3 regions of the Kitasatospora sp. NPDC004799 genome follow, and region 2 is predicted to be linked to each of the others. Evidence: riboswitches for the same ligand, from Rfam matches in the RefSeq annotation. Region 2 holds a riboswitch; each other region holds the start of a gene.
What was found. A riboswitch is a leader RNA that binds a small molecule or an ion and turns the genes downstream of it on or off. The one in region 2 is predicted to bind cyclic di-AMP.
Positions count from the first base shown of each region.

Region 1: it holds a riboswitch for cyclic di-AMP, as region 2 does, so the genes downstream of both, ABZW03_RS14375 (NlpC/P60 family protein) here and ABZW03_RS08425 (M23 family metallopeptidase) in region 2, are expected to answer to the same signal.
Region 3: it holds a riboswitch for cyclic di-AMP, as region 2 does, so the genes downstream of both, ABZW03_RS02015 (LysM peptidoglycan-binding domain-containing M23 family metallopeptidase) here and ABZW03_RS08425 (M23 family metallopeptidase) in region 2, are expected to answer to the same signal.

Region 1 covers NZ_JBEXJK010000089.1:16,479-24,568, reverse strand. Annotated here, with positions in the region: gene ABZW03_RS14380 (NlpC/P60 family protein) at 80-1,126, opposite strand; gene ABZW03_RS14375 (NlpC/P60 family protein) at 1,355-2,473, opposite strand; cyclic di-AMP (ydaO/yuaA leader) riboswitch at 2,484-2,637, opposite strand; gene ABZW03_RS14370 (NlpC/P60 family protein) at 2,974-4,011, opposite strand; gene ABZW03_RS14365 (NYN domain-containing protein) at 4,212-5,564, opposite strand; gene ABZW03_RS14360 (hypothetical protein) at 5,780-6,043, opposite strand; gene ABZW03_RS14355 (rhomboid family intramembrane serine protease) at 6,246-7,073, shown strand; gene ABZW03_RS14350 (Lrp/AsnC ligand binding domain-containing protein) at 7,070-7,351, shown strand; gene ABZW03_RS14345 (aminotransferase class V-fold PLP-dependent enzyme) at 7,355-8,090, opposite strand, start outside.
Region 2 covers NZ_JBEXJK010000041.1:1,713-12,564, reverse strand. Annotated here, with positions in the region: gene ABZW03_RS08465 (cytochrome P450) at 1-1,224, opposite strand, end outside; gene ABZW03_RS08460 (ATP/GTP-binding protein) at 1,221-1,790, opposite strand; gene ABZW03_RS08455 (DUF742 domain-containing protein) at 1,876-2,223, opposite strand; gene ABZW03_RS08450 (roadblock/LC7 domain-containing protein) at 2,220-2,633, opposite strand; gene ABZW03_RS08445 (sensor histidine kinase) at 2,617-3,882, opposite strand; gene ABZW03_RS08440 (TetR-like C-terminal domain-containing protein) at 4,178-4,747, opposite strand; gene ABZW03_RS08435 (alpha/beta hydrolase) at 4,798-5,625, opposite strand; gene ABZW03_RS08430 (YiaA/YiaB family inner membrane protein) at 5,765-6,055, opposite strand; cyclic di-AMP (ydaO/yuaA leader) riboswitch at 6,251-6,409, shown strand; gene ABZW03_RS08425 (M23 family metallopeptidase) at 6,422-7,270, shown strand; gene ABZW03_RS08420 (hypothetical protein) at 7,397-8,272, opposite strand; gene ABZW03_RS08415 (GNAT family protein) at 8,452-9,039, shown strand; gene ABZW03_RS08410 (sensor domain-containing protein) at 9,147-9,887, shown strand; gene ABZW03_RS08405 (hypothetical protein) at 9,980-10,714, shown strand; gene ABZW03_RS08400 (GNAT family N-acetyltransferase) at 10,764-10,852, shown strand, end outside.
Region 3 covers NZ_JBEXJK010000007.1:30,294-41,145, forward strand. Annotated here, with positions in the region: gene ABZW03_RS01975 (aminotransferase class I/II-fold pyridoxal phosphate-dependent enzyme) at 1-164, shown strand, start outside; gene ABZW03_RS01980 (GDSL-type esterase/lipase family protein) at 417-1,622, shown strand; gene ABZW03_RS01985 (NAD(P)/FAD-dependent oxidoreductase) at 1,691-3,049, opposite strand; gene ABZW03_RS01990 (HipA family kinase) at 3,240-3,995, shown strand; gene ABZW03_RS01995 (DUF3037 domain-containing protein) at 3,992-4,408, shown strand; gene ABZW03_RS02000 (MarR family transcriptional regulator) at 4,559-5,014, shown strand; gene purB (adenylosuccinate lyase) at 5,087-6,517, shown strand; gene ABZW03_RS02010 (MFS transporter) at 6,525-8,006, opposite strand; cyclic di-AMP (ydaO/yuaA leader) riboswitch at 8,348-8,558, shown strand; gene ABZW03_RS02015 (LysM peptidoglycan-binding domain-containing M23 family metallopeptidase) at 8,561-9,517, shown strand; gene ABZW03_RS02020 (APC family permease) at 10,052-10,852, shown strand, end outside.

The DNA of each region.
Region 1 (8,090 bases), on a different contig from region 2:
AGCAGCGCGCCCCGCCGGGACAGGACGCGGCAGGGGCGGGATATCTCCGAGGGGCCGGCGGGGCCGGACGACGGGGCGCTCAGAGCCGGACCACCCCGGAGACGGGCATGGCGTTGACGCTCTCGTAGCGGACCTTGGCGCCCGGGCGGGGGGCGTGCACGATCACGCCGCCGCCGGCGTACATGCCGACGTGGTGCATGTCCCGGTAGTAGATCACCAGGTCTCCCGGTCGCGCTTCGGACAGGCTGATCCGCTGCCCGGCGTACGCCTGGGCCTGCGAGGTGCGCGGCAGGGTCACTCCGGCCTGCCGCCAGCTGTAGTACATCAGACCGGAACAGTCGAACGCGTGCGGCCCGGTGGCCCCGTAGACGTACGGGGAGCCGATCATGCGCACCGCGGCGGCCAGCGCGGCCGCCCCGCGCTCGGAGGCGGGCGGGGCGGTGCCGAGGTCCAGCCGGTCGGTGCCCCGGGTGGCACGCCGCTCGGCGTCCCGGGCGTCCTGGGCCGTCAGCCTGGCCCGTTCGGCGGCGCCCAGGCCGTTCAGCAGCTTCTGCGCCTTGGCGAGCCGCTGCTGGATCTGCTGCTTGCTGTCGGCGAGCGAGCGGCGGGTCCGGTCCAGCTCGGCGAGCTTGTCGGCCGCCTCGGTGCGGCGCTGGTCCAGCCGGCGCTGCCGGATGACCAGCTCGTGCAGGGTCTCCTGCTGGCGCGTGGCGGCCTGGCCCAGGGCGCGGGCGCGGGCCAGGTAGCCCTCCGGGTCGGGCGAGAGGATCAGCTGGGCGGTCTGGGTCATCCCGCCGCCGCGGTACTCGGCCCCGGCCACCGTCGCCAGGTCGCCGCGCAGTTCGTTGAGCTGGTCCTGGGCGAGGGCGATCTCGCCCTGGATGATCGTGGTCTCGCCCTGGAGCCGCCGCTGGGCCTCCTGCGCCGCGTTGAACTTCTCGGACGCCTGCTCGGCCTCGTCGTACAGCTGCTCCACCTGCGTCTTGACGTCCTGACGGTCGGCCGGGTCCGGGCTGCCCGGGGCGGCCTGGGCGCGCCCTCCGGCGGCCACGCCCAGCGCGGTGGCGGCGGCCGCGGTCAGCACCAGCGCCCGGGCGAGCAGTTGGGAACGGCGGTGCACGGGCATGGCGGCAGCGGCTCCAATCCTGCGGCACGGGCCCCCGCCGCCGCACCGGGACGGGCGGCCGTCGAGCGGGAGTCCGGTGGCAGACGTTAGCGAGTCCGGGCAAGCGAGTCCAAACCCCTCCCAACCCGAATATTCACTCCCTAATCAGACATCAGATCGACCGCCCGGAAAAGCCGCAGGCCCGGCCTCCCCTGGGGGAGACCGGGCCTGGAAGCGACCGCGTGGGGATCAGACCCGCACGATGGAGGTCAGCGGCATGTTGGTGACCGCCTCGTAGCGCACGTTCGCGCCCGGCTTGGGGGCGTGCAGCACCTGGCCGTTACCGGCGTAGATGCCGACGTGGTGGGCGTCGCTGTAGAAGATCAGCAGGTCGCCGGGCTGGGCCTGGGAGAGGTCGGTGCCGATCCGGGTGCCGGCCCCGGCCTGCGCCTGCGAGGTGCGCGGCAGCGACACGTCGGCCTGGTTGAACGCCCAGACCATCAGGCCGGAGCAGTCGAAGGAGCTCGGGCCGGTGGCGCCCCAGACGTACGGGCTGCCGACCTTGGTGGCGGCGGCGGACAGCGCGGCGGCACCGCGCGAGCTGCCGGGCGACACCTTCACCGGAGCGGTGGTGGTCGGGGCGGTGAGGCTGCCGCGGCTGTTGTCGCGCGAGGCGCGGTCGGCCTGCTGCTGCGCCTGGGCGGCGGCGTCGGCCTTGGCCTTGGCGTCGGCCGCGGCCTTCTCCTCGGCCTGGCGCAGCGCCTGGCGCTCCTGCTCGGTCAGCGTGTTGAGCAGGTCCTGGGCCGCCTTCAGCTTGGCCTGGACCTCCTCCTTGGAGGTCTTCAGCTGCTGGGTGGTCGACTCCAGCTCGGCGAGCTTGCCCTGGGCCTCGTTGCGGTCCTGGTCCAGCTTGCGCTGCTGCTCCTGGAGCTCCTTCAGCTGGTTCTTCTGGGTGTCGCCGGCCTGGTTCAGCGCACCGGCCTGGCTGAGGAAGCTGTCCGGGCTGGAGGAGAACATCAGCTGGACGGTCGGGGATATGCCCCCGTTGCGGTACTGCTCGCCGGCGATCTCGGCCAGGCCGCCCTGGAGCTCGGTGACCTGGGCCTGCTGACGGGCCACCTGGTCCTGCAGGCCGGAGACCTGCTTCTCCAGCTCCTGCTGCTTGGCCTGGGCGGCGTTGAAGTTCTCGGTCGCGACCTCGGCCTGCTCGTTGAGCTGGTCGACCTGCTCCTTGACCTGTTCCTTGGTCGGCTGCGGGTCGGCGTGGGCGCCGGACTGCGCGGAGAGGGCGACGGCTGCGGCGGCGACGCCGGTCAGGATCGAGACGCGGGCGCGGCCGGCGGGCTTGGGACGACGATGGGACGCCACGAAGGCGGGCTCCTTCTTCCTACGTCCGCCTACCGGGTGAGCTGACGGGTTCGGGCCGGAAGCATGCCCTACGACGCCTCACGGCCGTTCCACCGGCCGACCTGGCGCCGATTCACCCCGGAGGAACGTGGTTCCCCGGCTCCGCTCCGCAGCGCCCCCAGTTACTGGGCTCCCCTGTCGGGCAGTCGCTTCGTCCTGCCCCGCTGCCTCACGAACTCGGCGGTAACCACCGCCGCCACCCTGGCTGGGCGATCGACAGTGCGGTGGTTCGAAGCACGACCCTAGTAACTGGACCGTGATCGGTTCAAATCCTTGTCAGAAAAAAGATGGAAGATTGCCCAAGTTCCTTTGTGAAAATGACCGATGGTGACCACTGGCGCACGCAAGGCTGATCGGTTCTCAGCATGTGGTCACGAAAGGCCGGAAAGCCGAACGCCACCCCCGGATCGGAGGTGGCGCTTTTCACAGGCCCCGGAGCAGCCCCCGGGCGTGTCGGGCCGTCAGACCCGGCGGATGGTGTTGATCGACATCGCGTCGGCCTTCATCACCTTCACCACGTCACCGGTGTGCGGCGCGTGGACCACCATGCCGTTGCCGATGTACATCCCGACGTGGTGCATGTCGGCGCCGTAGACCACCAGGTCGCCCGGCTGGGCCTGGTCCAGCGAGGGCACCCGGGTGCCGTAGTGGCCCTGCTCCTGGGAGGTGCGCGGCAGCGAGACGCCGGCCTGCCCGTACGCCCAGACCATCAGGCCCGAGCAGTCGAAGGTGGTCGACCCGGTGGCGCCCCACACGTACGGCGAACCCTGCTTGCTCATCGCCTTGGCCATCGCCACGGCCGCGTGACCGCTGGCCGGCGGCAGGCTGCCGAGGTCGACCCGGTCGCTGCCGCGCGAGGCGCGGTCGTCCTGCGCCTGCTGGGCCCGCAGCGCGGCCCGGTCGGCGGCGCTCAGCGAGTTCAGCAGGTCCTGGGCGGCCTTCAGCTTGGTGTTGACGTCCGCCTTGGCCTGGTTCAGGTCCTTGGTGGTGGCGTCCAGCGAGGCGAGCACGGCGGCCGCCTCGGTCTTCTCCTGGTCCAGCCGGCGCTGCTGGTCCAGCAGCCCCTTGAGCGCCTCGGCCTGACTGGCGCTGGCCTGCTGGACGGTGGAGGCCTTCTCCAGGTAGCCGGAGGGGTCGGAGGAGAGCATCAGCTGGACGGACGGGTCGATGCCGCCGGCGCGGTACTGCTCGCCCGCCACCTCGGCGAGGCCGCCCTGGAGCTGGGTCATCTGCTCCTGGCTGCGGGCCACCCGGTCCTGCAGCTGGTCGGCCTGCTTCCGCAGCTGGTCGGCCCGCTCCTTGGCGCCGTTGTACTTCTCCGCCGCCTGCTCCTGCTCCTCCTGGAGCCGGTCGATCTGCGCCTTGACGTCCGAGGCGTTCGGCTGCGGCGCGGCGTGCGCGGCCGCCTGGGCGGAGAGGGCGACCGCGGTCGCAGCGGCGGCGGTGAGCACGGAGATCCGTGCGCGGCTCGGCTGCTTGGGACGGCGGTGGGAGGCCAAGGGACCGGCTCCTTCTTCCAACGGGCTCACCTGATGGGATGAGATTCCGGAAAATAGGTTTGACACCAGACCCTAGTGAAGACCTATCCGCTTTTGCTACTCCCCCGTAGGTGTGAACCCAGGTCCCCACGCTGACTTCACGGGACCCGCACAATGCTTCGAAAGAGCCCCTGACCAGGCATCATGCCACTCGGTCCGGGTCAGGGCCGGGCCAGCCGGTTCAGCAGCAGCACCGACGCCACGGGGCGCGCGCCCGCCTTCCGCACGCCCTCCGCGACCTCCCGGTCGGTGGACACCACCACCACCGGACGGCCCTGCGGCTCGGCCCGCACCAGACGGCGGATCAGCTCGTCGGCTGTCTCCCCGGTCCGGCTGAACCGCACCCGGACCCCGCGCGGCGGCGCCATGATCACCGGGACGTCCAGGTCCTGCCCGTCGAACACGCAGGTGACCTCCGCCTGGGTGCGCTGGGCCAGCATCGCCAGCCCGCCCAGCAGCCGGATCCGCTGCTGCTCCAGCGGCAGCGCCGGATACCCGGTCTTGGTCACGTTGTAGCCGTCCACCACCAGGTGCACCTGGGGGATCGCCAGCAGCTGGTCCAGCAGCGCCGGATCGTCCTCGGCCAGCCCGCGCCGGGCCACGTCGTGCGGCGAGGCCGCCCCCGGCACCACCGCCTCCACCAGGTCCGCCGGGCGGATCTGGGAGACCGGCAGCGCCAGCTCCCGCTGCAGCCCCTGGGCCGACTGCAGCACCGTGTCCAGCAGCAGCCGCAGCCGCATGTCCTCGACGCTGCGCCCCTCGCGGGCCGACCGGCGGCCCTGCTCGGCCGCGTTCTCCAGCTCCGAGACCCGGTGCCGGAGCCGGCGCGCCTCGCTCTCGGCCGCGCCCCGCTCGGCCGCGGCCTGCGCCTTCACGGCCTCCAGCTCACCGGCCACCCGGCGGGTCTCGGCCTGCGCCCGGCGGGTGTCGCTCTCCAGCGACCGCACCTTCTTGCGCAGCGACTCGGCCTCCTTGCGGACGCCGTCGAACTCGGCCCGCTGCCGGTCCAGGTCCGCCCGCGCGGAGGCCCGCACCTCGGCCAGCTCGGCCTGCAGCTTCTCCACCAGCCGGGCCGCCTCGGCGGCCGCGTCCTCGGCGCCGGCCCGCTCGGCCTCCTCGCCGGCCTCGGCCACCAGCCGGCTCCAGCCCGCCGAACGCACCAGGTAGGCGGCGGCCGCGACGTCCATCGGATCGGCGGCGCTCGGCACGGTGCCCGCCTCCAGCGCCTTCACCAGGTCCGGCTGCCCCAGTCGCAGCCGCTCCGCTATCCGCACCCGGAAGGCCGGCTCCGCCTCCAGCGCCGCCGCCAGCGCGGTGGCCGCGTACTTGGCCCGCCGCGCCGGGGTGAACTTGACGTACTGACGCAGGCTCTGCGGGAGCTCGGCCGGCGGCAGCCCGCCGAGCGCGTCCGAGGCCAGCCCGACCACCCGTCGGCGCACGCCCTCGGGCAGCGGCCGGTCGAGCGTCTCGGCGGCGCGCTCCGCCGCGGGCCCGGAGGGGTCGTGCGCCTCCACGGCCGCCTCGGCCGGGGCCTCGGCCGCAGCGGGCTGAAGCCCCTGGGCTTCGCCGGGCTCCTTCGCTGCGTCCACCACGTCCTCGGCTCCGATCCTGGTCCAGCGGGGCACGGCCGCGGCCGCCCCCAGTCGTCACGCTCCGTGCGTCTTGTTCTGTATTGTCCCGTGCGGCGCGGGCGGGTGCGCCGTGCACCCGCCCCCGCGCCGGACGGGGATCAGCCCTGCTCGGCGGGGGCCTGCTCGCCCTCGGCGCCCGGACGGGCCACCAGCTCGACCTGGTCCACCGCGTTGCACCAGCGGCAGCGGACCGACTCGACGGTCTCGCTCAGCACCTCGGTCTCCTCGACCTTGGACTCGCCGGCCAGGTCGAAGTGCAGGAACTCGGTCACCCGCGCGGTGCGGGTCACGTCGAAGCGGGTGAGGTTGCCGCACAGGGTGCAGCGCCAGCGCGTCTCGGCGGTCAGGGCGGGGACGGTCATCGGGGGGTCCTCTCGGGTGGTCCCTGCGTGGGCCAGGCGCTCCCCCCGGAGCCCCGGCATCGGCGGCGGGAGGCGGGAATGCCCGCCCCAAGCCTATTGCCTGGGGCACCCGGCGCGACCACCGGTCGCCCGAACAACCGGACTGGTCCACCTGCCGTAAACCGCCGTGTCACCTGCGGCGCCCGGAGGGATGCTTGGCCGCATGGCGCCCGCGGCCCCCGAGCACACCGTCGCCCCGGGCGGCCGCCCGGCGGCGACCGTCCCGGTGGTCAGCTACACCCTGATCGCCCTCAACACCCTGGTCTTCCTGCTCGGCCCGGCCGCGGGGTTCAACCCGCTGTACGGCACCGGCCCGGCCCGGGTCTGCGCGGAGCAGCGGTACGAGCAGCGCTGGGGCGCCGTCCCGGCCGAGGTGCTGGCCGGACGCCCGCTGACCGCCGGACAGCTGGCCGAGGCCCCCGACCCGGTCCCCGGCTGCCCGGCCGCCCCGACCCCGGGCAAGCACCCGGCCCTGTCCGTGCTCACCGGCCTCTTCCTGCACGCCGGCTGGCTGCACCTGCTGGGCAACCTGCTCTTCCTCCAGGTCTTCGGCCCCACCGTCGAACGCCGGCTGGGCCGGGCCCGGTACGCCGTCTTCTACCTGGCCGCCGGCAGCCTGACCACGTACGGCTTCGCACTCGCCGAGGCGCACTCGCCGAACTCCACCCGGGTGCTCATCGGGGCCTCCGGGGCGATCGCCGCCACCCTCGGCGCCTACCTGCGCCTCCACCCCAGGGCGCGGGTGACCACCCTCGTCCCGCTGCTGTTCTTCCTCCCGCTGCGCTTCCCCGCCTGGCTGGTGCTCGGCCTCTGGTTCGTCCTGCAGTGGTGGTCGGTGCACTCGGCCGGGCCCGGAGTGGCGTACCTGGTCCACGTGATCGGCTTCTCGGCCGGGTTCCTCTACGCCTGCACCGTCGTCCGCCACCCCCCGCGACGACCCGGCGGACGCCCGATACCCTGGCGGCACCTCACAAAGGAGCCCGAACTGTGATCACCGCCATCGTCCTGATCAAGACCAGTGTCGACCGCATCCCGGAGATCGCCGAGTCCATCGCCGCCATCGACGGCGTGAGCGAGGTCTACTCGGTGACCGGTGGCTACAACCTGGTGGCGATGGTGCGGGTGCGCCGGCACGACGACCTGGCCGAGGTCATCCCGGGCCGGCTGAACAAGGTCCCGGGCGTGGCCCACACCGAGACCCAGATCGCCTTCCGCACCTACTCCCAGCACGACCTGGAGGCCGCCTTCGCCCTCGGCCTGGACGAGTAGCGCTCAGCCCTCGGCGCGCCGGCCCCGGTCGACCTGCACGGTGGCGACGCAGCGCCCGCCCTCGTTGCGGTAGTTCCAGGCCGCGCCGTCCGTGACCAGCTCCCGGACGGCGGTGAGGAAGCGGTCCACGTGCTCGTCCGGCGTCCCGGCGCCGAAGCTCACCCGGATCGCGTTCAGGCTGCGCTCGCCCGGCAGCGAGGGCTCCGGCGCGCCGCACTCGGAAGGCGCGACCTCCTCGTCGCCGAGCAGCGTGCGCACCAGCGGGTGGGCGCAGAACAGGCCGTCGCGCACCCCGATGCCGTACTCGGCGGAGAGCGCGGCCGAGAAGTGCGAGCTGTTCCAGCCCCGGACGACGAAGGACAGCACGCCCACCCGGGCGGAGTCGTCGCCGAACAGGTTCAGCACCTTGACCTCCGGGATCCCGGCCAGCCCGGCCGTCAGGCGGGCGATCAGCTGCTGCTCCCGGGCCTCCAGCGCGTCGAAGCCCGCCTCGGTCAGCGCCCGGCAGGCCGAGGCGATCGCGTAGGCGCCGATCACGTTCGGCGAGCCGGCCTCGTGCCGGGCCGGGCCGGTGTGCCACTGCACGGCCACCGAGCCGTCGGTCTCCCGGGCCACCGTCCGGGTCGCCCCGCCGCCGGCCAGGTACGGCTCGGCCGCGTCCAGCCAGTCCGCCCGGCCGGCCAGCACCCCGGCGCCGAACGGCGCGTAGATCTTGTGGCCGGAGAAGGCGACCCAGTCG
Region 2 (10,852 bases):
CTCACCCGGTGGTACGGCCAGTTGGAGGTCGGGAAGGCGGTGCAGCAGGGTCTCGACGGCGGTCTCGACGATGATCCGGGCCGGGTGCTGGGCCGGGCAGACGTGCCGGCCCGCGCCCCAGGCGAGGTGCGCCCGGTTGCCGCCGAGCGAGCCCTGCGCGGCGGCCGAGACGCCCTGCGCGGCCGGGTCGGCGTTGGCCGCGGCCAGGCCGAGGACGAGCATGTCGCCGGCGCTGATGTACTGGCCGCCGAGCACGGTGTCGCCGGTGGCCCAGCGGCCGGGGAAGTTCTGCGTCGGCGGGTCGCGCCAGAGCACCTCCTCCAGCGCGTCGGAGACGGTCAGCCGCCCGCCGGTGAGGGTGGCCCGGAAGCGCCGGTCGGTGAGCAGCAGCCGCAGCGTGTTCCCGGTCCAGTTGATCGAGGTCTCGTTGCCCGCGACCAGCAGCACCACCAGGTGGTGCACCGCCTCCTCGTCGGTCAGCCCGGCCGGGTGGGCGAGCAGCCAGGAGGTGAGGTCGGCGCCCGGGGCGGCCCGGCGGCTGCGCACCAGGTCGACCAGCAGGGTCTGGAACTCCACGCCGGCGCGCTGGGACTGGGCGCTGCTGTCCACGAAGTGGCTGATCAGCTCGACCACCCGGGGCCCGCTCTCCACCGGCAGCCCGACCAGCTGGGTGAAGACCAGCAGCGGCAGCGTGCGGGCGTACTGGGCGATCAGGTCGGCGGTGCCGTCCGGGCCCCAGCTGTCGATCAGCCCGTTGGCGGCGGCCTCGGTGGTCCCGCGCAGCTGGCGGTGGTCGATCTGGGCGAGGGTGTCCGCGACGGCGGAGCGCAGCCGCTGGTGCTCGGCGCCGTCCAGGTTGAGCAGGGTGGGCCGCCAGGAGGTCATCGGCAGCAGTCGGGAGTCGGCGGCCAGCCGGCCCTCGGCGGGCACCCGCCAGCGGCGCGAGTCCTTGGAGAACAGCGCCTCGTTGCGGGTGAGTTCGAGCAGTTCGGGGTAGCCGAGGACGAGCCAGGCCTCGACCCCGGGCTCCAGCTCGATCGGCGCGACCGGCCCGTAGCGCTCGCGCAGCCGGGCGTACAGGCCGTGCGGGTCCTCGGCGACGGCCGGGCCGTACAGCGGGGTCAGCGGCACCCCCACGGGCAGGCCGCCGGGCAGGGCGCCCGGCAGGCCGCCGCCGTGGGCGACGGGGCAGCCGGGCGGCCCGACGGGTTCGGGGGAGGTCATCGCTGGAGCTCCAGGACCGAGCTGCGGTGCAGGTGGTCGACGAAGTCGATCAGCAGGTCGTAGGACTGCCGGCGGTCGCGCGCGTCGCAGTACAGGATCGGCACCTCGGGCAGCAGGTCCAGCGCCGACCGCAGCTCCTCCTCCGGGTAACTCGGCGTGTCCGGGAAGGTGTTGACGGCGACCGCGAACGGGATGCGCTGCTCCTCCAGCCGGCCGAGCACGTCGAAGCTCTCGTCCGGGCGGCGCAGGTCGACCATCGCGATGGCGCCGAGCGCACCGCGCGACAGGTCGTCCCAGAGCGGCCAGAACCGCTGCTGCCCGGGCGTGCCGAACAGGTACAGCGCGAGCCGCGAGTTGAGCGTGATCCGGCCGAAGTCCAGCGCCACCGTGGTGGTGGTCTTGCCGACGAGCCCGGTGAGGTCGTCCACGCCGGCGCTGGCGGCGGTCATGGTCTCCTCGGTGCGCAGCGGGGTGATCTCGCTCAACGAGCCGACCAGCGTGGTCTTGCCGACCCCGAACGGCCCGGTGACCAGGATCTTGACCGCGCCCTGCACCGAGGAGGGCAGGTACTGCGGCCCGTCGGCGGCGCCGGCGGCGTCGGTGGAGGCCGCCTCGGTGGAGGCGAGGGCGTCGGGAGCCCCGGTGGCGGCTTCAGCGGAGTTGGCGGAGGCCAACGAGCACCTCTTCCAGAAGGGTTGCGGGCAGGCGTTCGGCCTGCGGTACGGGCGGGAGCACCTGCACGGCGCCGAGGTCCCACAGGTCCCCGACCAGCACCTTGACGACGCCGAGCGGCAGCCCCAGGTGGGCCGCCACCTCGGCGATGGACAGCAGGCTGTGACAGAGGGCGAGGATGCGCCGGTGCTCGCGGTTCAGCAGCGGGTGCTCGGGCAGGTCCGGCGGCTCGGGTAACGCGCTGACCAGGCTCTCCACGGCCAGCTCGGCCCGGGTGGGGCGGCTGCGCCCGCCGGTGATGACGTACGGCCGGACCGGGCCGCTCACCGGTGGCCCCCCGCCGCGTGGTCGACGCGCGGCGGGCTGGTGAGGTGGGCGCCGATCCGTTCGACCAGGACCTGCATCTGGTAGGCGACCAGGCCGGCGTCGACCGCCTCGCCGGCCACCACGGCCAGGTGCGCGCCGGCCCCGGCGGCGACGACGAAGAGGTAGCCGCCGCCGTACTCGATGATGATCTGGCGGGTGGCGCTGCCCGGTCCGCCGAAGCCCGTCGCGACGCCGCGGGCCAGCGACTGCAGTCCGGAGCAGGCGGCGGCGAGCCGTTCGGCGTCGTCGCGCGCGATGCCCGCGCTGCGGCCGATCTCCAGCCCGTCGTTGGAGACGACGACGGCGTGCTGGACCTGCGGGACGGCGATGATGTCGGCGAGCAGCCAGCCGAGATCAGGGGTGGTGGTCATGGAACTCTCCGGAGCGCTGGGGAAGTCGGGGGGAAGCGGGCAGGGGACGGTCGGACTGGGCCTGGGCCCGGACGGCGGAACGGCCGCTGGCGGTCCCGGCCTGGAACATCGCCATGAACGCCTGCGCGTCCCGGGCCGAGCGGTAGGGCGGCGCGGGCGGCGGTGGGGGAGCGGCGTGCTGGGCGGGGCGGCCCGTGCGGCCGCGCCGGTGGCTCCGGCGGGGCAGCGGGGGAGGGGTGTCACCGGTGGCGGCGTGCCGGCCGGAGGGCGGGGTCTCCACCATGGGGTGGCCGGCGGGAGAGGCCGGCCGGGGGCCGGGGTTGAACGCCCGGTCGTCCGGCCCGAGGCCGGGGACGGTGGGCGGCAGCGGCTCGGTGAGCAGCGCGTTCGGCAGCAGCAGGACGACGCGCACGCCGCCGTACGGCGAGGGCGCGGAGCTGAGGGTGACCCGGAAGCCGTACTGCTCGGCGAGCCGGCCGACCGCGGCCAGGCCCAGCTGCGGCACCTCGCCCAGCCGGGAGACCTCCAGCGTGCTGCCGCCGGCCAGGGCGTCGGCGGCCTTGGCGACGGCCTGTTCCGGCATGCCGACGCCGCCGTCGTCGATCTCGATGACGGCACCGTTGTGCACCGGCATGAGGGTGACGAACACCTGGGTGCTGGGCGGGGAGTAGCGGGTGGCGTTGTCCAGCAGCTCGGCGATCGCGTGGATCAGCGCCTCGGCGGCGGCGCCGACCACCGCGGTCTCGGTCCGGCTGCGGACCACCACGCGCTGGAACGGCAGGATGCGCGACTGGGCGCCGCGGACGACGTCCTCCAGGGAGACGGGTTCCGGCCAGTGCCGGCCGGCCCGCGCGCCGCACAGCACGGCCAGGGTCTGGGCCAGCCGGGCCTGTTGGGCGGCGGCGTGGTCGGCCTTGAGCAGGCCCTCCAGCAGCGCCGGGTCGTCGTGGGTGCGTTCCATCTCGTCCAGCAGCGCCTGCTGGTCGTGGGCCATCACGAGGATGCGGCGGGCGACGCTGAGGAAGGCCCGCTGGGTGGAGGCGGTGTGCTCCTGTTCCTGCTGGACGGCGGCGAGTTCGGCGCCGCGGCGGGAGTGCTCGACGGCCAGTTGGTCCCGGAGGGCGACGAGTTCACCGTGCAGCCGGTCGGCGCGGCGGCGCTGGGTGACGGACACGGCCCGGTACCGCGCGGCGGCCACGAGGGCGAGGACGGCGAGCACGCCGGTTGCCGTTACGGACCACTGAGTCATCGTCACGCCGCGAATTCTAGGGTGATGATCCTACGAAGGTGTGAACGTATCTCGCCATGTGACCGGATCTCGTCAATATCGAGTCAATTCGGCGTCAATCGGCACTCGTTCGACCCCGATCGCACCGCCTGACGAGGCATTGCACCGGCGTGACCGACCCCGGCGGCAGGCAGCGGATTCGAGCCTGTCGGCCGGATCGCACCCGGCGATGTGTGGGGCCTGTGCGCATCCTGTTGCGAACGGGCACCGCCCGGTGCAGGTGCGGCGGCACCTCGCCCCCGGCCCCGGGCGGCGGTTACCGGGCGGGCCAGGTGCGGAGGCCGGTGGTGAGGGTGGTGATGAGGCGGTCGTGGGTGGTGGCGAGGTCCTCGGCGAGCTGGAAGGCGCCGACCGTGGTGAGGGAGGCGAAGCCGTGGGCGAGGGAGCGGACGGTGCGGGCGGCGTGGATCGCCTCGGAGCCGTCGAGGCCGTACTCCCGCAGGACGGCGGTGATCACCCCGACCAGCCGGGCGGCCGCCCGGGTCAGGTCGTCGTCGGGCTGCGGGGCCTGGGGGAGGGCGTTGTAGCGGTGCGGGTGCTCGGTGGCGTACGCGTGGTAGGCGCGCAGGACGGCGGCGACGGCGTCGTCCCCGCTGCGCCCGACGGCCGCCTCGGCCAGCCGGTCGGCCAGGTCCCCGGTGACCCGGACGGCGATCATCCGCCGCAGTTCGGCCAGGCCGCCGCTGACGTGCTTGTACAGCGAAGGGGTGGCGACCCCGGCCCGGGCCGCGACGGCGGCCAGGGTGAGGGCCTCGGCGCCCTGCTCGTCGATGAGGGCGAGGGCGTGGTCGACGACCTGGCCGGGGGTCAGTCCTACGCGGGGCATGGCTTCGGGTTCTCCGTACGGGTGGGAAGGGGGACGGGCGCGGGCGGAGCTCAGCCGAGCTCGGCGAGGAAGGGCAGCAGGGCGTCCGCGGTGGCCGCCGGGTTGTCGGCCATCGGGTAGTGCCCGGACCCCTCGATCATCGCCTTCCGCGCGCCCAGCGCGGCGGCCTGCCGGTCGGCGACGAGCTCCGGCTTCGGGAAGTCGGGGTCCTTGCTGCCCATGACCACCAGCGCCGGGCACCGCACCGCGGCCGTCCAGCCGGCCGGCGCCGAGTCGCCGTGGACGTACCCGCGGGTGGCGCCCTTCCGCCCCGGGGTGCGCAGCGCGGCGACCAGCCCCGCCACGTACGCGTCGAAGTCGGCGGGCTTGGCGCCGGGGAAGGCCATCCGGCGCAGGTAGAAGCCCCAGGAGGCCGGCCAGTGGACGAGCGCCGCGCCCATCAGGCCCATGACGCCGCGCATCAGGGCGCCCGGCTTCGGGCTCTCGACGAAGGCGTTGATCAGGACGATCCCGGCGACCCGCTCCGGCGCGTCCCCGGCGGCCCTGACGACGGTCGCCCCGGTGTAGGAGTTCCCGGCGAGGACGGCGCGCTCGATGCCGAGGTGGTCGAGCAGGGCGAGGACGTCGCCGGCGATGGCGGCCGGGCCGTAGTCGTCCCAGGCGATGGAGGACTCGCCGAAGCCCCGCAGGTCCATGGTGACGACCCGGTGGCCGGCGGCGACGAGCAGCGGGCGCAGGTGCCGGTAGGCGGCCCGGCTGTCGAGCATGCCGGGGAGCAGGACGACGGGGGTGCCGTCGCCCTGCCGGGTGTCGTCGAAGGCGATCCGGCCGCCGGGAACGGTCAGGTACTGGGTGCTCGGAGCGGTGGTGCCGTTCATGGGTGGTCCTCCTCGGGCCGCCGGTGCGGGGCGTCGGCGTGCTGCCGATAGCCATAAAGCTAAGGCTAATAGCCTTAGCCGTCAAGCGCTCGGCGGGCGTCGGTCGGCCGCGGCGGCCGGCGAACCGGGAAGGCGGTGGTCAGACCCCCTCCACCTTGAACGGGTCGTGCTCGCTGAGCAGCTTCTCCAGCCGGGCCTGGTCCACCCGGGTGACCATCTCGTTGGTCTCCTGCCGGTCCCGGATCACCTTCGCGAGCGTGAACGCGGAGGTGACGGTGTAGAGGAGGCCGATCCCCAGGAAGGCCCGGGTCCACCCGCCGACCGGCAGGTAGGCGATCCCGGCCGCGAGGGCGGTGCCCGACACGGCGAAGGAGAGGACGGCCTGGATGTAGTAGGCGGCCGTGGTGCGGCTCTGCATCGGTGCGCTCATGGCGTCAGGATGCGGCGGCCCGGTCGGGCCGCACATGAGTAGGAGTACTCAGATGGGGCCGTGCATGAGGGGCTGTTCGTTGACGTCCGATCACCTGGCCGTAAGCTGCTCCGAACGGATGGCTTGGAATCAGAGCCTCCTAGGATTAACGTTTGATAACGCAGCGCGGTCGTCAACGCCGTACCCAGACGGCACCGTGCGCCGTCGCCTAATCCCGCCGACCGGCCTCCGGGCAGGTCAGGGAGCCGGGGAACCACGTTCCTTGGGGTGAATCGGCGGGGCTCCGGCCCGGCCGTAGGAGACCTTCCTGCTCCGAACCCGTCAGCTAACCCGGTAGGCGCGAAGGAAGGAAAGGAGCGCGCCTCCGTGGCGTCGACGCACACCCCGGCACACCCGGCCGGCCCCGCAGCCGGTACCCAGCTCCTCGACCACCCCGGCACGGACGGCCCCGAGCCCTTCGGCCCGGAGGGCTTCGGCTCGGAGGTCGAGACCAACCGCCACCGGATGCCGCGTCAGACCCGCGGAGCCTCCCCGCTGCTCGGCGTCACCGCCGTCGCCGCCACCCTGGGGGCCACCGGCTTCGCCTCGGCGACCCCGGCCTCCGCCCCCGCCGTCGAGGCCCCGGACGAGACCCCGGTCGCCCTCTCCGCCGACCCCGGCCTCGCGCTCGCCGCCCGCATCCAGCACCAGGCCGACAGCCAGCGCACCGCCGCCGAGGAGACCGCCCGGCTCCAGGCCGCGCAGGAGGCGGAGGCCAAGGCCGCCGCCAAGGAGGCCGAGGCCAAGCGCGCCGCCGAGGAGGCCGAGCGGGTCAAGGCCGCCGCCCTCACCGTCCCGGTGACGGACTACCGGCTCTCCGCCCACTACGGCCAGAGCGCCCGCTACTGGGCCAACCTGCACACCGGCCTGGACTTCGCCGCCGACACCGGCACCCCGGTCCGCGCGCTCGGCCAGGGCACCATCACCTCGGCCGGCTGGGCCGGCTCGTACGGTTACCGGATCGTCGAGACGCTGCCCGACGGCACCGAGATCTGGTACTGCCACCTCTCCTCGATCACCAAGGGCTCCGGCGCGGTGGTGGCCGGCCAGCAGATCGGCAAGGTCGGCGCGACCGGCAACGTCACCGGCCCGCACCTGCACATGGAGGTCCGGCCCGGCGGCGGCGCCCCGGTCGACCCGGAGCCCTGGCTCGAGCAGCGCGGCCTCAGCCTCTGACCACCCGCGAAGGCCCGCACCCGCGAGAGCACCCGCCCGCGAAGGCGCGCACCCGCGAGAGCACCCACGCACGAAGGCCCCCGGCCCGGAGCAGCACCTCCGGGCCGGGGGCCTTCGCACACCGGCTCACTCCTCGACGGGCAGCTGCGCCAGGTACGCCTCGATCTCCTCCTGGCCCGGCTCCGGCGCCAGCTCAGGGAACTCCGTCACCAGCAGCCGCGGCAGCCCCGGCACCGTCCACCCGCCGAACAGGTCGAGCGCCGCGTCGACCGCCGCCTCCTCGAACTGCCCGAAGTCCCCGGCCAGTTCGTCCGGCATCGGCCGCCCCAGCGAGGTCAGCTCGGCCAGGTTGCGGTAGCTGCGCCGCATCAGGCCCTGCTCCAGCAGCCGCCGCGCGCCGTCCGTGGCCATGCCGACCGACAGCACCCGGCCCGGGCCCCAGCCCTGCTCGTCCGGCTCGTCCAGCCAGCCGGCCGGCACCAGCGCCTCGAACGCGGCCAGCCGCTCCTCCTCCGCGAGCTCCCGGAAGCCGGCCAGCCACTCCCGCACCGCCGCCCCGTCCGTGACGTCCACCCCGTGCGCGTGCAGCAGCAGCGCGTACAGCCGGGGCCAGGTCACCAGGTCGGCGCGACGCAGCAGCCCGGCCGCGACCTCGCCCTGCCACTCGGCCTCCGCGTGCAGCCGCTCCTGGCGCTTGGCGTTCAGCCGCCGGGCCGCCCGCTGGTGGTCGATCAGCAGCCGGACGGCGTCGCCGTAGGCGAGCGGGTCCTCCTCGGGCGCGGGTTGGACGTACAGGTGGAGCCGCTCGTACAGCAGGTGCTCCACCGCGTCGGAGGTCAGTTCGGGCCAGCCGTCGTGCATCCTGCCCTCGCCCAGCTCCAGCAGCGCCAGCACCGCGCGCAGCGGCCCCTCGGCCACCGGGGCGCGGCCCTGCTCGGCCGCCCAGGCGAGCAGGTCGGCGGCCTTGGTGCGCGGGGCGAGCCGCAGGTCTTCGTCGTTCATAGTCCGAACGGTAGCCGCCGGGCGGGGGTCAGGGCGTGTCCGACGATTCCAGTCGGGCTCGCGACGCTCCCCCAGCCTCCGGCCGGGAGGCGCCCCCACCTCCGCCTTGCGATGCACGCACCCCAACGCCGCTCACCGATCCGACGCGAACTGTCGGACACGCCCTAGGATCGGCTGCCATGGTCCCCGTACGACTCACCGGCCCGCGCCTGGCCGTCCGCGAGTACCACCACACCGAGGAGGAGGTGGACGCGCTGCACGCGCTGTTCGGCGACCCGGAGGTCACCCGCCACCTGCCCTTCGGGCCGAGCGGCCGGGAGGACTGCGCCGACCAGCTCGAGCTCTACCTGGAGGAGGCGATGGCCGAGGAGCGGGACACCTACCGGCTCGCCGTCACCAGGCGCGCGGACGCCGAGGAGCCGGCCGACGCGACGCCGGTCGGGCAGGCCTCGCTCACCCTGGACGGCCACCGCGCCGCCCAGCTCGGGTGCGTGCTGGCCCGCGGGCACTGGGGCCGGGGCTACGCGGGCGAGACCGTCGGCCTGCTCTGCGGCCTCGCCTTCGGCCCGCTGGACCTGCACCGGCTGACCGCGCGGGTCGCGGTGGCCAACGAGGCCTCCGTCCGGGTGCTCACCCGGCTGGGCTTCCAGCGGGAGGGGCGGCTGCGGCACGACGGCTGCAAGGACGGCGTGTGGACCGACTCCTACCTCTACGCGCTGCTCGCCGACGAGTGGCCCGCTCCGGCTGCTCCGGCCGTGGGGGGTTAACCCCACCCCGGATCCGCCAGGCCCCCGGATCCCGCCGGACCACCGCGTCCACCAGACTGGACACCGTCAGCGGGACGGACGAGCGACAGCACGAGGGGCCGGGGAGCATGAGCAGCAGCCGCAGCACGGAGGACCGGGAGTGGGACGTCCTGGGCGGTTACGGCGACGAGCGGCGCCCGGCCGGGGCCCGGCGGACGGAGCGGCGGCCGGCTCTGTGGCGGGCCCCGTTCTCGGCCCACCACTACCGCGAGGTCGGCTACGCGCTCAGCGGCCTGCCGGTGGCGATCGCCGGGTTCGTCATGTCGGTCACCCTGTTCTGCCTCGGCCTCGGCACCTTCGTCACCGTGCTCGGCCTGCCCGTGCTGGGCGCCCTGACCGGCCTCGCCCGCGGCTTCGGCCGGCTGGAGCGGGCCCGGGTGCGCGGCATGCTGGCCCTGGACGTCCCCGGCCCGGAGCCGGTGCGCCAGGTCCGCCCCGGCGGCTGGGGCGCGATCACCGCGCGGCTGGCCGACGGGGCCGGCTGGAAGGCCGTGCTGTACCAGGTGCTGATGTTCCCCTGGGCGGTGTTCAGCTTCTCGGTGACGCTGATCTTCCTGCTGCTCGGCTGGGCGCTGGCGCTCTACCCGCTGTACCACTGGGTCTTCCCGACCTACACCTCCTGGAACGGCTACCGGGTGTTCGACTTCCGCGACAGCGACGGCGTCCGGCACCTGTACGAGGTCCAGGCGCCCTGGCAGATCGCCGCGCTCTCGCTCGTCGGGGTGCTGCTGGTCTACCTCACCACCCAGCTGGTCCGCGGCCTGACCAACGTCAACCGGGCCGCCGCCCTGGGCCTGCTCGGCCGCTGACCGCCGGCCCCCTCGCAGCGGCCCCGAAGGCCCCGCCCGCGTCCCGGCCCCGTCCGGATGCGGACGGGGCCGCTCCGTGTTCGGATGGCCGGGTGGCCGCCGCCGGCATTCCCCCCGCCCACCCGGACGTCCTGGTCACCTCCCGGCCGCTGGACGAGTACTGCGCCCTGTTCGGCCTCACCCGGGCCCGGCTCGCCGCCCTGCCCGGACCGCTGCTGGACTGCCCCGCCGGGGCGGCCGGCCTGGCCGCCGAGGCGCGCGGGCTGGGCTGCCGGGTGATCGCCGTCGATCCGGCGTACGCGCTGCCGCCGCCGGTGGTCGCGGACCGCGCGCTGGCCGCCCGGGCGGCGATGGCCGCCGCGATGGCCGCCCGCCCGCGGCTCTACCCCGCGCCCCGCCCCCACCGCCCCGAGCGCTACCTGCGCAGCTGGGACCGGGCCCGCCGGCTGTTCACCGCCGACGCGGCCGCCCACCCGGAGCAGTACGTGGCCGCCGCGCTGCCCCGGCTGCCCTTCGCGGACGGCGTCTTCGCCCTCACCCTGAGCGGCTACCTGGTCTTCGCCTACCCCGAACTCTTCGGCCCCGAGCACCAGGTGGCGGCGCTGACCGAGCTGGTCCGGGTCACCGCCGCGGACGGCGAGGTCCGGGTCCAGCCGCTGCACGACGGGCGGGGCCGCCGCTGCGGCCACCTCGACCCGCTGCGGTACGCGCTCGGCGAGCGCCGGATAGCCAGCGAGATCCGCCGCCTCCCCGGGCCGGTGGACGGCCGTACCCGGCGGGTCCTGGTGCTGCGGGCCGCCGACCGGCGCCGACAGGCGGCCCGGTGACCAGCCATGTAATAGTCACTACCGATGTTTGCCCCTATACTTCTGGATCATGACCGAGACGACGATCCGGAGCGCCGACGAGAGCGACGCCGACCGGCTCACCGAGCTGATGCAGGCCTCCTCCGCCTACCAGGGCGC
Region 3 (10,852 bases), on a different contig from region 2:
TGCAGCGCGGCTGGGTCGCGGCGCCCGGCGCGCGGTACCGGATCCAGTCGCCGCCCGGGCTGCGGTTCACCACGGCGCGGCTGGAGGCGGCGCAGGCGCGGGAGCTGGCGGAGGACCTGGCGGCGGTGCTGGGGACGGGCGGGGGCGCGTCCCGGCTGGTCTGAGGCCTCGGGGGCTGCGGCGAGTGAGGCTCGTGGGGCAGGTGTGGCGGGTGTGAACCGGGGGCGGCGTCCGGTCATCGGCCGTGTGCTTGGTCTGAACCCGGCGGTAACAAAAGCGGAAACCTCCCGCAGCTACCTAGCGGTAGCCAGCGCGGGCATGTCATCTTCATCGCGCCACCGGCCGGCGGCCCACCCTCACCCAGGCGTCCTCCCGTTCCCCATGCCCCGGGAAGACCGAGCCGCAGGAGTTCCGCAGTGCCCGAGAACTGTTCGAGACCCACCCGCAGCGCCCCTCGACCCGCCCGCCGGCTGCTCGCCGCAGCGCTCGCCCTCCCGCTCGCCGTCGCGGGCCTGGCCGTCGCCTCGCCGGCCTCCGCCGCACCGGCCGTTGTGCCGTCCGTCGTGCCGTCCGGGCCCACCGCCAGCGTCACGCTCGGCGACAGCTACATCTCCGGCGAGGCCGGCCGCTGGAAGGGCAACGCGGCCGGCACCGGCGGCAGCCGCAACGGCACCGACCGGGCCTGGACCGGCGGTTCGTACGACCCCTCGCGGGTCTACGGCGCCACCGCCACGAGCGGGTGCGACCGCTCGGACGTCGCCGAGGTGCTCAGCGCCGCCACCGGCGCCCAGAACGAGATCGACCTGGCCTGCTCCGGTGCCGTCACCGAGAACGTCTTCCGCGCCTCGAACGGCGGCCGGTCCTACAAGGGCGAGGCCCCGCAGGCCGACCAACTCGCCACCGTGGCACGGCAGAACGACGTCCAGCTGATCACCCTGTCGATCGGCGGCAACGACCTGGGCTTCGCGGACGTCATCTCCACCTGCGTGCAGGACTACCTGGTCTGGTACTCGTACTGCCACGACTCCGCGCAGTCCCGGATCGACGACCGGATGCCCGCGGCGATGGCCGGGGTCGGCAAGGCGATCGACGAGATCCGGGCGGTGATGGCCGACGCCGGCTACGCGCCGTCGGACTACCGCCTGGTGCTGCAGTCCTACCCGTCGCCGATCCCGCGCAGCGCCGAGATGCGCTACCCGGAGAGCGGCTGGACCCGCTCCAACACCGGCGGCTGCCCGTTCTGGGACGGGGACGCCGACTGGGCCCGCGACTCGATGGTGCCGCAGATCTCGAAGGCCCTGGCGGGCGTCGCCGCCGCCAAGGGCGCGCAGTTCCTGGACCTGTCGGACATGCTGCAGGGCCGCGAGGTCTGCTCGACGGCCACCACGCAGCCGACCGCGAGCTCCGGCCCGTCCGCGACCACCAGCGAGTGGGCGCGCTTCCTGGACGGCGGGCTCAACTCCACCCAGGGGGTGCTGCAGGAGTCGATGCACCCCAACTACTACGGCCAGCAGGCGGTCGGGCGCTGTCTGACGCTGCTCTGGGCCCGCCCGAGCGGTGACTACGCGTGCCGCAACACGGCCGGGCGGGACGCGAGCGGGATGTACCTGACCGCGCGGTGACCGTACGGTGACCGCACGGTTCGGCGCCCCCGCGGCCCTGGCCGCGGGGGCGCCGTCCGGCGGTGCGCTCAGCCCTTCGCGAGCAACGACTGGGCGTGTGCGCGGACCTGATCCTTCGTCAGATAGGCGTCGGTGTACTCGAAGTCCTGCAGTCGGGCGGGCTGGCGGGCGAGGAAGCCGGTGCGGACGAAGTCGTCGCCGGCGGTCGCGTTGAGCAGCCAGTTGGCGCCCACCCGGAACTTGGCCGCGTTGGTGCGCATCGCCATCAGGTGGTAGCCGCGCGCCACCACCTGGGCGGGCACCCCGCGCAGCTCCACCCCGAGCGGCTTGGAGACGGCGTCCTTGCCGCCGAGGTCGACCACCAGGCCCAAGTCCTTGTGGTAGTACGGCTCCAGGGGCTGGTTGTGGAGCGAGGCGATCACGTTGTTCGCGACCGCGCGGCCCTGGCGGGCGGAGTGCTGGGCGGTCGGCGGGCAGACCGCGCCGTCGCCCTTGGCGAGGTCGGGGACGGCGGCGGCGTCGCCGAGCGCGAACACGCCCTCGAACTGCGGGACCCGCATCTCCGCCGTCACGGCGAGCCGGCCGCGGACCGTCTCGGCGTCCAGGGTGCCGATCAGCGGGCTCGCGGCCACCCCGGCGGTCCAGATCAGGGTGCGGCAGGGGAGCACCCGGCCGTCGGTGAACTTGACCGTCTCGGCGCCGACTTCGGCCACCGAGACGCCCAGCGACACCTCGATGCCGCGGTCGCGCAGCACCTCCAGGGCGGCCTCGCCGAGCGGGTCGCCGAGCTCCGGCATCAGCTTCGGGGCGATGTCGATCAGGTGCCACTTGATCTGCCGGGCGTCCAGGCGCGGGTAGCGGTGGGCGGCGGCGGTGGTCAGGCGCTGCAGGCAGGCGGCCGTCTCGGTGCCCGCGTAGCCGCCGCCGACCACCACGAACTGGAGCCGGGACTCGCGCTCCTTCTGGTCCACGGAGGCGGAGGCGAGGTCGAGTTGGGCGATCACGTGGTCGCGGACGTAGGCCGCCTCGGCGAGCGTCTTCATGCCGCGGGCGTAGTCGGTGAGGCCGGGGATGTCGAAGGTGCGGGTGACGCTGCCGGGGGCGAGCACCAGGACGTCGTACCGCTGGGCGACCACCTCGTCGGTGATCTTGCGGACGACGCACACCTTGGAGGCCGGGTCCACGCCGATGGCGCCGCCGGGGACGATGTGGGTGCGGCGCAGCGAGCGGCGCAGGGAGACGGCCACGGACTGCGGGGTGAGGACGCCGGCCGCGACGTGGGGGAGGAGGGGGAGGTAGAGCTGGTAGCTGAACGGCGTGACCAGCGTGATCTCGGCCTCCGACGGTGACAGCTTGCGTTCGAGGCGGCGGGCGCACTCCAGGCCGGCGAAGCCACCGCCCACGATCAGGATCCGAGGTCGTTCCATCGCTCATCCCTTTGCCGTGAAGGTCCCCGTTACTGCCCGCCACACTCGCACGGAGCAGCGGGGGCTGCCACCGGGGCGGGGCCGTGGGGGTGGGAGGGGGAGGGGACGGAAACGGGAGCAGCGGGGGCGTGCGGGGTGGCGGCGGGAGGAAGGGAGAGGAAGGGGCGGCGACCCCGATAAGCTGTCGGCCGTGCTACCCGAGGTGACGGCGATCCGGTACGTGACGCCACTGCGAGAAGGCGGCTCGATGCCGGGCCTGGTCGAGGCCGACGATCGGCGGCTGTACGCGCTGAAATGGGTCGGCGCGGCGCAGGGCCGCAAGGCGCTGGTCGCGGAGGTGCTGGCCGGGGAGTTCGGTCGGCGGCTCGGGCTGCCGGTGCCGGAGCTGGTGACCGTCGACCTGGACCCGGTGCTCGCGCGCAGCGAGCCGGACCACCAGATCCAGGACCAGATGCGGGCCAGCGGCGGGACCAACCTGGGAATGGCCTTCGTCAGCGGCGCGCTCAACTTCGACCCGCTCTGCTTCGAGGTGGACCCGGAACTCGCCGGGCAGGTGCTCTGGTTCGACGCGCTGATCGGCAACGTCGACCGCTCCTGGCGCAACCCCAACCTGCTGGTGGCGACCGGCGGGCTGCGGCTGATCGACCACGGCGCGAGCCTGATCTTCCACCACAACTGGTCGGGCGCCGCGGCCTGGATCCGGCGCCCGTACGACGCCTCCGACCACGCCCTGCTGCGGGCCCGGCCGGACCTGGCGGCGGCCGACAAGGCGCTCGCGCCGCTCGCCGAGGCGGCGATCGAGGGCGCGGTGGCGCAGATCCCCGAGGTCTGGCTGGCGGACGAGTTCGGCTTCGACTCGCCCGACGAGGTGCGCGCCGCGTACCGCGCCCAGTTGACCGAGCGACTGGCCGGTCCGCGCGACTGGCTGCCGGAGGTGCCCGCATGACCGAGCCCGTGCTGTCCGCGCTGCCCGCCACCGTCGAGCTGCACGACTACGAGTACGCCGTGATCCGCGCGGTGCCGCGGGTCGAGCGCGGCGAGTGCGTCAACGTCGGGGTGCTGCTGTACTGCCGGCAGAGCTCGCACCTCGCCGCCCGGACCCACCTGGACCAGGCCCGGCTGCTGGCGCTGGACCCGGTGGCGGACGTGCAGGGCGTGCGCCGGGCGCTGCACGGGATCGAGGCGGTCTGCCACGGCGGCCCGCAGGCCGGTCCGGCGGCGGGGGACAGCCCCGGGCAGCGGTTCCGCTGGCTGACCGCGCCGCGCAGCGCGATCGTCCAGCCGGGGCCGGTGCACACCGGGCTGACCGCGGACCCGGAGACGGAGCTGCGGCGGCTGTTCGACCAGCTGGTGCTCTGACGCCGGGCGGCGCCGAGGCGGCTCTGAAGCGGCTCTGAAGCCGGTGTGAGGCCGATGTGAGGCGGGTCCGAGGCCGGTGTGAGGCGGCTCGCCGACGGTTGCCCGGGTCAAAGCTTGAGATGGTGAAGCACCTGGTCGTACCCTGGCCTCATGGGTTCGACAGCGACGACGACCGTACCGACCAACGCCGAGTTGATGGAGGCGTTGGCCGCCGTCGGCGCCGCGTACTTCCAGGACTTCGCGGCGGCCGCGGCCCGGCACGGGCTCTCCTCCTCGCAGGCCAAGGCGCTGGGCGCGGTGCAGGAGCCGGTGCCGATGCGGGCACTGGCCGGGCGCCTGGGCTGCGACGCGTCGAACGTCACCGGGATCGTGGACCGGCTGGAGTCGCTGGGCCTGGCCCACCGGGAGGCGGCGGCCGGTGACCGCCGGGTGAAGATCGTGGTGATCACGGCCGAGGGCCGGGAGATCCTGAACCACATCCGCGGCGAGATGGCCAGGACCCACCAGGCCTTCGAGGCGATGACCGACGAGCAGCGGATCGCCCTGCACTCGATCTGCGGCCAGGTGCTGCCGGTGCTGGCCGGGCGTACGGGCACGCCGCAGTAGCGCCATGGCTCTACGGGCGTAGCGCGTCGGCGGCTGCAAGGGGCGTGACCTCGGCTGTTAGGCTTGCGAAGCGTGAGCGCGAAGCCCCAGATCCCCAATGTCCTGGCCTCCCGGTACGCCTCGGCGACCCTGGCCCAGCTGTGGTCCCCCGAGCACAAGGTGGTCCTCGAGCGCCACCTGTGGCTCGCCGTCCTGAAGGCCCAGCAGGACCTCGGCGTCGAGGTTCCGGCGAACGCCGTCGCCGACTACGAGCGGGTGATCGACCAGGTCGACCTCGGCTCGATCGCCGCCCGTGAGCGGGTCACCCGCCACGACGTGAAGGCCCGCATCGAGGAGTTCAGCGAGCTCGCCGGGCACGAGCAGATCCACAAGGGCATGACCTCCCGGGACCTGACCGAGAACGTCGAGCAGCTCCAGATCCGCCAGTCCCTGGAGCACGTGCGGGACCGCACGGTGGCCGTGCTGGTGCGCCTGGCCAAGCTGGCCGCCCAGCACTCCGAGCTGGTCATGGCCGGCCGCTCGCACAACGTGGCCGCGCAGGCCACCACCCTGGGCAAGCGGTTCGCGTCGATCGCCGACGAGCTGCTGGTCGCCTTCCGCCGCCTGGAGGAGCTGATCGCCCGCTACCCGCTGCGCGGGATCAAGGGCCCGGTCGGCACCGCCCAGGACATGCTGGACCTGCTCGGTGGTGACACCGAGAAGCTCGCCGAGCTGGAGCGCCGGGTCGCCGGGCACCTCGGCTTCGACCACGTGCTGACCAGCGTCGGCCAGGTCTACCCGCGCTCGCTGGACTTCGAGGTGCTCACCGCCCTCGTCCAGCTGGCCGCCGCGCCGTCCAGCCTGGCCAAGACCATCCGTCTGATGGCCGGCCACGAGCTGGTCACGGAGGGCTTCAAGGAGGGCCAGGTCGGCTCCTCCGCGATGCCGCACAAGATGAACACCCGCTCCTGCGAGCGCGTCAACGGCCTGGCCGTCATCCTGCGCGGTTACGCCTCGATGACCGGCGAGCTGGCCGGCGACCAGTGGAACGAGGGCGACGTCTCCTGCTCGGTGGTGCGCCGGGTCGCGCTGCCGGACGCGTTCTTCGCCTTCGACGGCCTGCTGGAGACCTTCCTGACCGTCCTCGACGAGTTCGGCGCCTTCCCCGCCGTGATCGAGGCCGAGCTGGACCGCTACCTGCCGTTCCTCGCCACCACCAAGGTGCTGATGGGCGCGGTGCGCGCGGGCGTCGGCCGGGAGACCGGGCACGAGGTCATCAAGGAGCACGCCGTCGCCTCCGCGCTGGCCATGCGTGCGGGCGCCCGGGAGAACGAGCTGCTGGACCGGCTGGCCGCCGACGAGCGGATCCCGCTGGACCGGGCCGCGCTGGACGCGCTGCTGGCCGACCGGCTGTCCTTCACCGGCGCGGCCGGTGCCCAGGTCGCCGAGGTGGTGCGCCAGGTGGAGGCCGTCGCGGCCGCCTACCCGGAGGCCGCCAAGTACGCGCCGGGCGACATCCTCTGACGTCGCGTCAGCTCTTCTGCGAGGGCCCTGCCGCCGGACCGGTGGCGGGGCCCTCGGGCGTCGTGCGGACGTGGCCCGGGTCGAGCGGCGGGGTGGTGGTGCCGCACGGCCAGTCGCAGTTCGGCTCGGCCACCGGCTGCTCCTCGGGGGCGAGCACGTTGCCCCGTACGGTGGCGAAGGCGATCAGTCCGCCGGCGGTGAGCAGGCCCGCGCAGATCAGCATCGCGGTGTGGAAGGCGGAGTCGACCGAGGCCGGCACCCGGTAGGCGTCGCCGCTCAGCCCGGCCAGCGCGGGCAGGGCGGCCACCGCGAGCAGGCCGGCCGCGCGGGCGGCGGCGTTGTTGACCCCGCTGGCGATGCCCGCGTGCCGGACCTCGACGGCCGCCAGCACGGTCGCGGTGAGCGGCGCGACCAGCAGCGTCATCCCGCAGCCCATCACCGCGACGGCGGGCAGCACGTCCACCCAGTACGAGGAGTCCGGGCCGACGCGCAGCATCAGCAGCACCCCGGCGGCGCACAGCAGCGGGCCGAAGGTCAGCGGGAGGCGCGGGCCGATCCGCTTGCCGAGGCGTCCGGCGCGGGCGGACAGCGTCAGCATCAGCACGGTGATCGGCACCAGGGCGAAGCCCGAGACCAGCGGCGAGAACCCGGACACGATCTGGAGCTGCACCACCAGCAGGAAGAAGACGCCGCTGAACGCCGCGTACACGCACAGGGTGACCAGGTTCACCGCGGTGAACAGCCGGGAGGAGAACAGCCCGAGCGGCAGCATCGGCTCGGGGGTGCGGCGTTCGACGGCCACGAAGGCGACGCCGAGCACCAGCCCGATCGCGCCACTGACCCAGACGGCGGGGGACAGGCCCTCGCCGGCCGCGGTCAGCGCGTAGGTGATCGCGCCGAGGGCGAGGGCGGCGAGCACGGCGCCGAGCACGTCGAAGCGGCCGGAGGCGTCCTCGTCCCGGCTCTCCGGCACCGAGCGGGTGGTGACGGCGATCACCGCGGCGGCGAGCGGCAGGTTCAGCAGGAAGATCCAGCGCCAGCCGGGGCCGTCCACCAGCCAGCCGCCGAGGAAGGGGCCGACCGCGGCCGACACCCCGCCGAGGCCGGACCAGAGGCCGACCGCCGCCGAGCGGTCGTCAGGGTGGAAGACGGCCTGGAGCATGGCGAGCGAGCCGGGGGTGAGCAGCGCGCCGCCGATGCCCTGGACGGCGCGGGCGGCGATCAGCACGTGGATGTTCGGCGCGGCGGCGCAGGCCGCGGAGGCGACGGCGAACCAGACCACGCCGATCAGGAAGACCTTGCGCCGCCCGTACCGGTCGCCGAGTGCGCCGCCGAGCAGGATCAGGCCCGCCAGGGTGAGCAGATAGGCGTTCAGGGTCCATTGCAGGGACGCCAGGGACGCGCCGAGGTCGGCGCCGATCCGGGGCAGGGCGACGTTCACCACGGTGCCGTCGAGCATCGCCATGCTGGAGCCGAGCACCGTCGCCATTAGTACCCAGCGACCCTGCGCGGTGCCCAGGCGCAGGGTGCCGGCCTCGGAGGTGGCCACGGGCGAATCCTGCGCTGCTGAGGCGCACGTGACAAGGGTCACCGGTGGGTGTGTTGGCCGTGGGCGGTGGGTGAGCGGCCGGGTGCGCAGCGTCGCCGATCTCGGCGGAGGGTCGTGGATCAGTGGCGGGGGGTGAATGGATTGTGTACGCATCGTATGGCCGGACCTGCGGAGGGTCACTGAACGGGGGTGGATCGGCGGCGCTGGGGGTGATCGACATTGCTTCACCCGAACGGATGGGTTTTAGTTCAGCGACCGCCCGGCCAGTCCGGACGGATCCGCCGGGTGGAACGCCGAGTCCTGCCGCTGCCCGGTGGTTCGAAACGAACTCTGTACGGCAGGAGCGGGGGACCCACAGGTAAGTCGCCGGACCGGAGTTCGCGCCTCAGGGCGCGGGTGTCCAGGGCCGGCTAGGGGTGAAGCCGCGCATGCGGCCGGGCAACTCCAGCCCGAACCCGACAGCTCACCTCGCAGGCGTCGGAGAGGAAACTTCCATGCCTGCTCAGGCTCGTCGTATCGCCCTGCCCCGCGCCGCCCGCATCGGCATCGCCACCGCCGTCACCGGTGTCTCCTTCGCCCTCCCGCTGGTCACCGCGGTGACCGCCCAGGCCCACACCGTTCCGGCCGCGCAGGCCTCCGTCGGCTCCGCCGACGCCAAGTCGGCCGCCCAGGCCGCGCAGGAGAGCTACCGCGTCGTCAGCGGCGACACCCTGTCCAAGATCGCCGACGCCCAGAAGGTCGACGGCGGCTGGCAGGCGCTGTACGAGAAGAACCGCTCGGTCGTCGGCGCCGACCCGAACCTGATCTTCCCGGGCCAGCAGCTCGCGCTGCCGGGCCACGCCGCCGCGCCGTCCGCCGACGCCGCTCCGGCGAAGCCCGCCGCCCCGGCCAAGCCGGCCGCTCCGGCGACCCAGGCCGCCAAGCCGCAGGCCCAGGTCCAGGTGACGACCGAGGCCGCCAAGCCGTCCGCGCAGCTCCAGACCCAGCTGCAGGTCGCCGCTCCGGCCGCCGCCGTGACCGCCACTCCGGTCGCCGCCGCCACCTCCGGCTACGTCGCGCCGCTGGCCAACCCGAAGCTGGGCACCGCCTACGGCGTGGCCGGCTCGATGTGGGCCTCCGGCCACCACACCGGCCAGGACTTCGTCGCCGCCACCGGCACCCCGCTGCGCGCCGTCGCCAACGGTGTCGTGGTCAAGGCCGGCAACGGCGGTGCCTACGGCAACGAGGTCGAGATCAAGCTCGCCGACGGCCACTACGCCGAGTACGCGCACCTCTCCTCGATCGGTGTGAAGATCGGTCAGACCGTCACCGTCGGCCAGCAGATCGGCCTCTCCGGCGCCACTGGCAACGTGACCGGCCCGCACCTGCACTTCGAGATCCGCAACGGCTCGGAGTACGGCTCGGACATCAACCCGGTCACCTACCTGCGCGCGCACGGCGTCGCGCTCTGACCCACGGGCCGCCGGCCCCAGGGCCGCTGAGCCTCGAGGGTTTCAGGAACCGCCGCTGCTGCGGGGCGAATCGATCCTCCGGGATGGTCATGTCGGGTGACCGCTCGACCGGGTGATCGCCGCACAGTGGACATGGGCGCGGGACACGCCCAGGCCGGCCCGGCCGTACGAGGACCTCCTCGTACGGCCGGGCCGGCCGCTTTCGTTTCCCGGCCGCTTCTGCTTTCCGGTCGCTTTCGTTTCCCGGTCGTCCGGCGCGGTGCGGCTCTTCCTCGTCCGTTCGAGCGGTCGAACGTCGCGTCAACTCGGCGGCCGCACCGGTCGATCGGCGGCTTCGCGGGTTCCTCCGGCGCGCGATGCTGGCGGACGGTCAGCGTCCGGCCGGACCGGCCGGGCGGGTCCGGGAGGCGAGGAGGCCGGATGGCGGTGCGGAGCGGGGACGCGACGGGGGAGAGGGCCGGGCGGGAGCGGTCCGGGGCGGGCGGGGTCGACCGGCTGAAGCCGGACTCGGTCGGCCTGGTCGGCGTGGTGTTCATGGCGCTCGCCACCGCGGCCCCGATCACCGCGATGACCGGCAACCTGCCGATCATCGTCGGACAGGGCAACGGTGTCGGCGCGCCCGCCGCGTACATCGTGGCGACCGTCGTGCTGACGGTGTTCTCGGTCGGGTACGTGGCGATGGCCCGGCACATCACCGCGGCCGGCGCGTTCTACGGCTACGTCTCGCACGGGCTGGGCCGGGTGGTGGGGATGGCCTCGGGGCTGCTCGCGGTGCTCGCGTACGTCGTCACCGAGGCCTCGGCCCTCGGCTTCTTCGCGTACTCGCTGCGCGGGCTGGTCCGTTCGCAGCTGGGGGTGGAGCTGGGCTGGGGCTGGTACGCGCTGTTCGGGGCGGTGGTGATCGGGGTGACGGCCTGGTTCGACCTGCACCTGACGGCCAAGGTGCTCGGGGTCGCGCTGGTGCTGGAGATCGGGGTGCTGGGGGCGGTCTCGCTGGCGGTGCTGTGCTCCGGCGGCGGGCCGGACGGGATCGTGACCGAGGCCGTGAACCCGCTGAACGCGCTGAAGGGGGTGGGGAGTTCGGGGGCTGCGGCGGCCGGGCTCGGCCTGTTCTTCGCGTTCTGGTCCTGGGTGGGGTTCGAGTCCACCGCGATGTACGGCGAGGAGTCCCGCGACCCGAAGCGGGTGGTGCCGCGGGCGACGCTGGTGTCGGTGATCGGGGTCGGGCTGCTCTACGTCTTCGTGTCCTGGATGATCGTGTCCGGCAACGGGGTCGAGCAGGCGGTCGCGGTGGCGAGCGGCGGGGTGCCGGGCAAGGACGGCAACAGCCTGTTC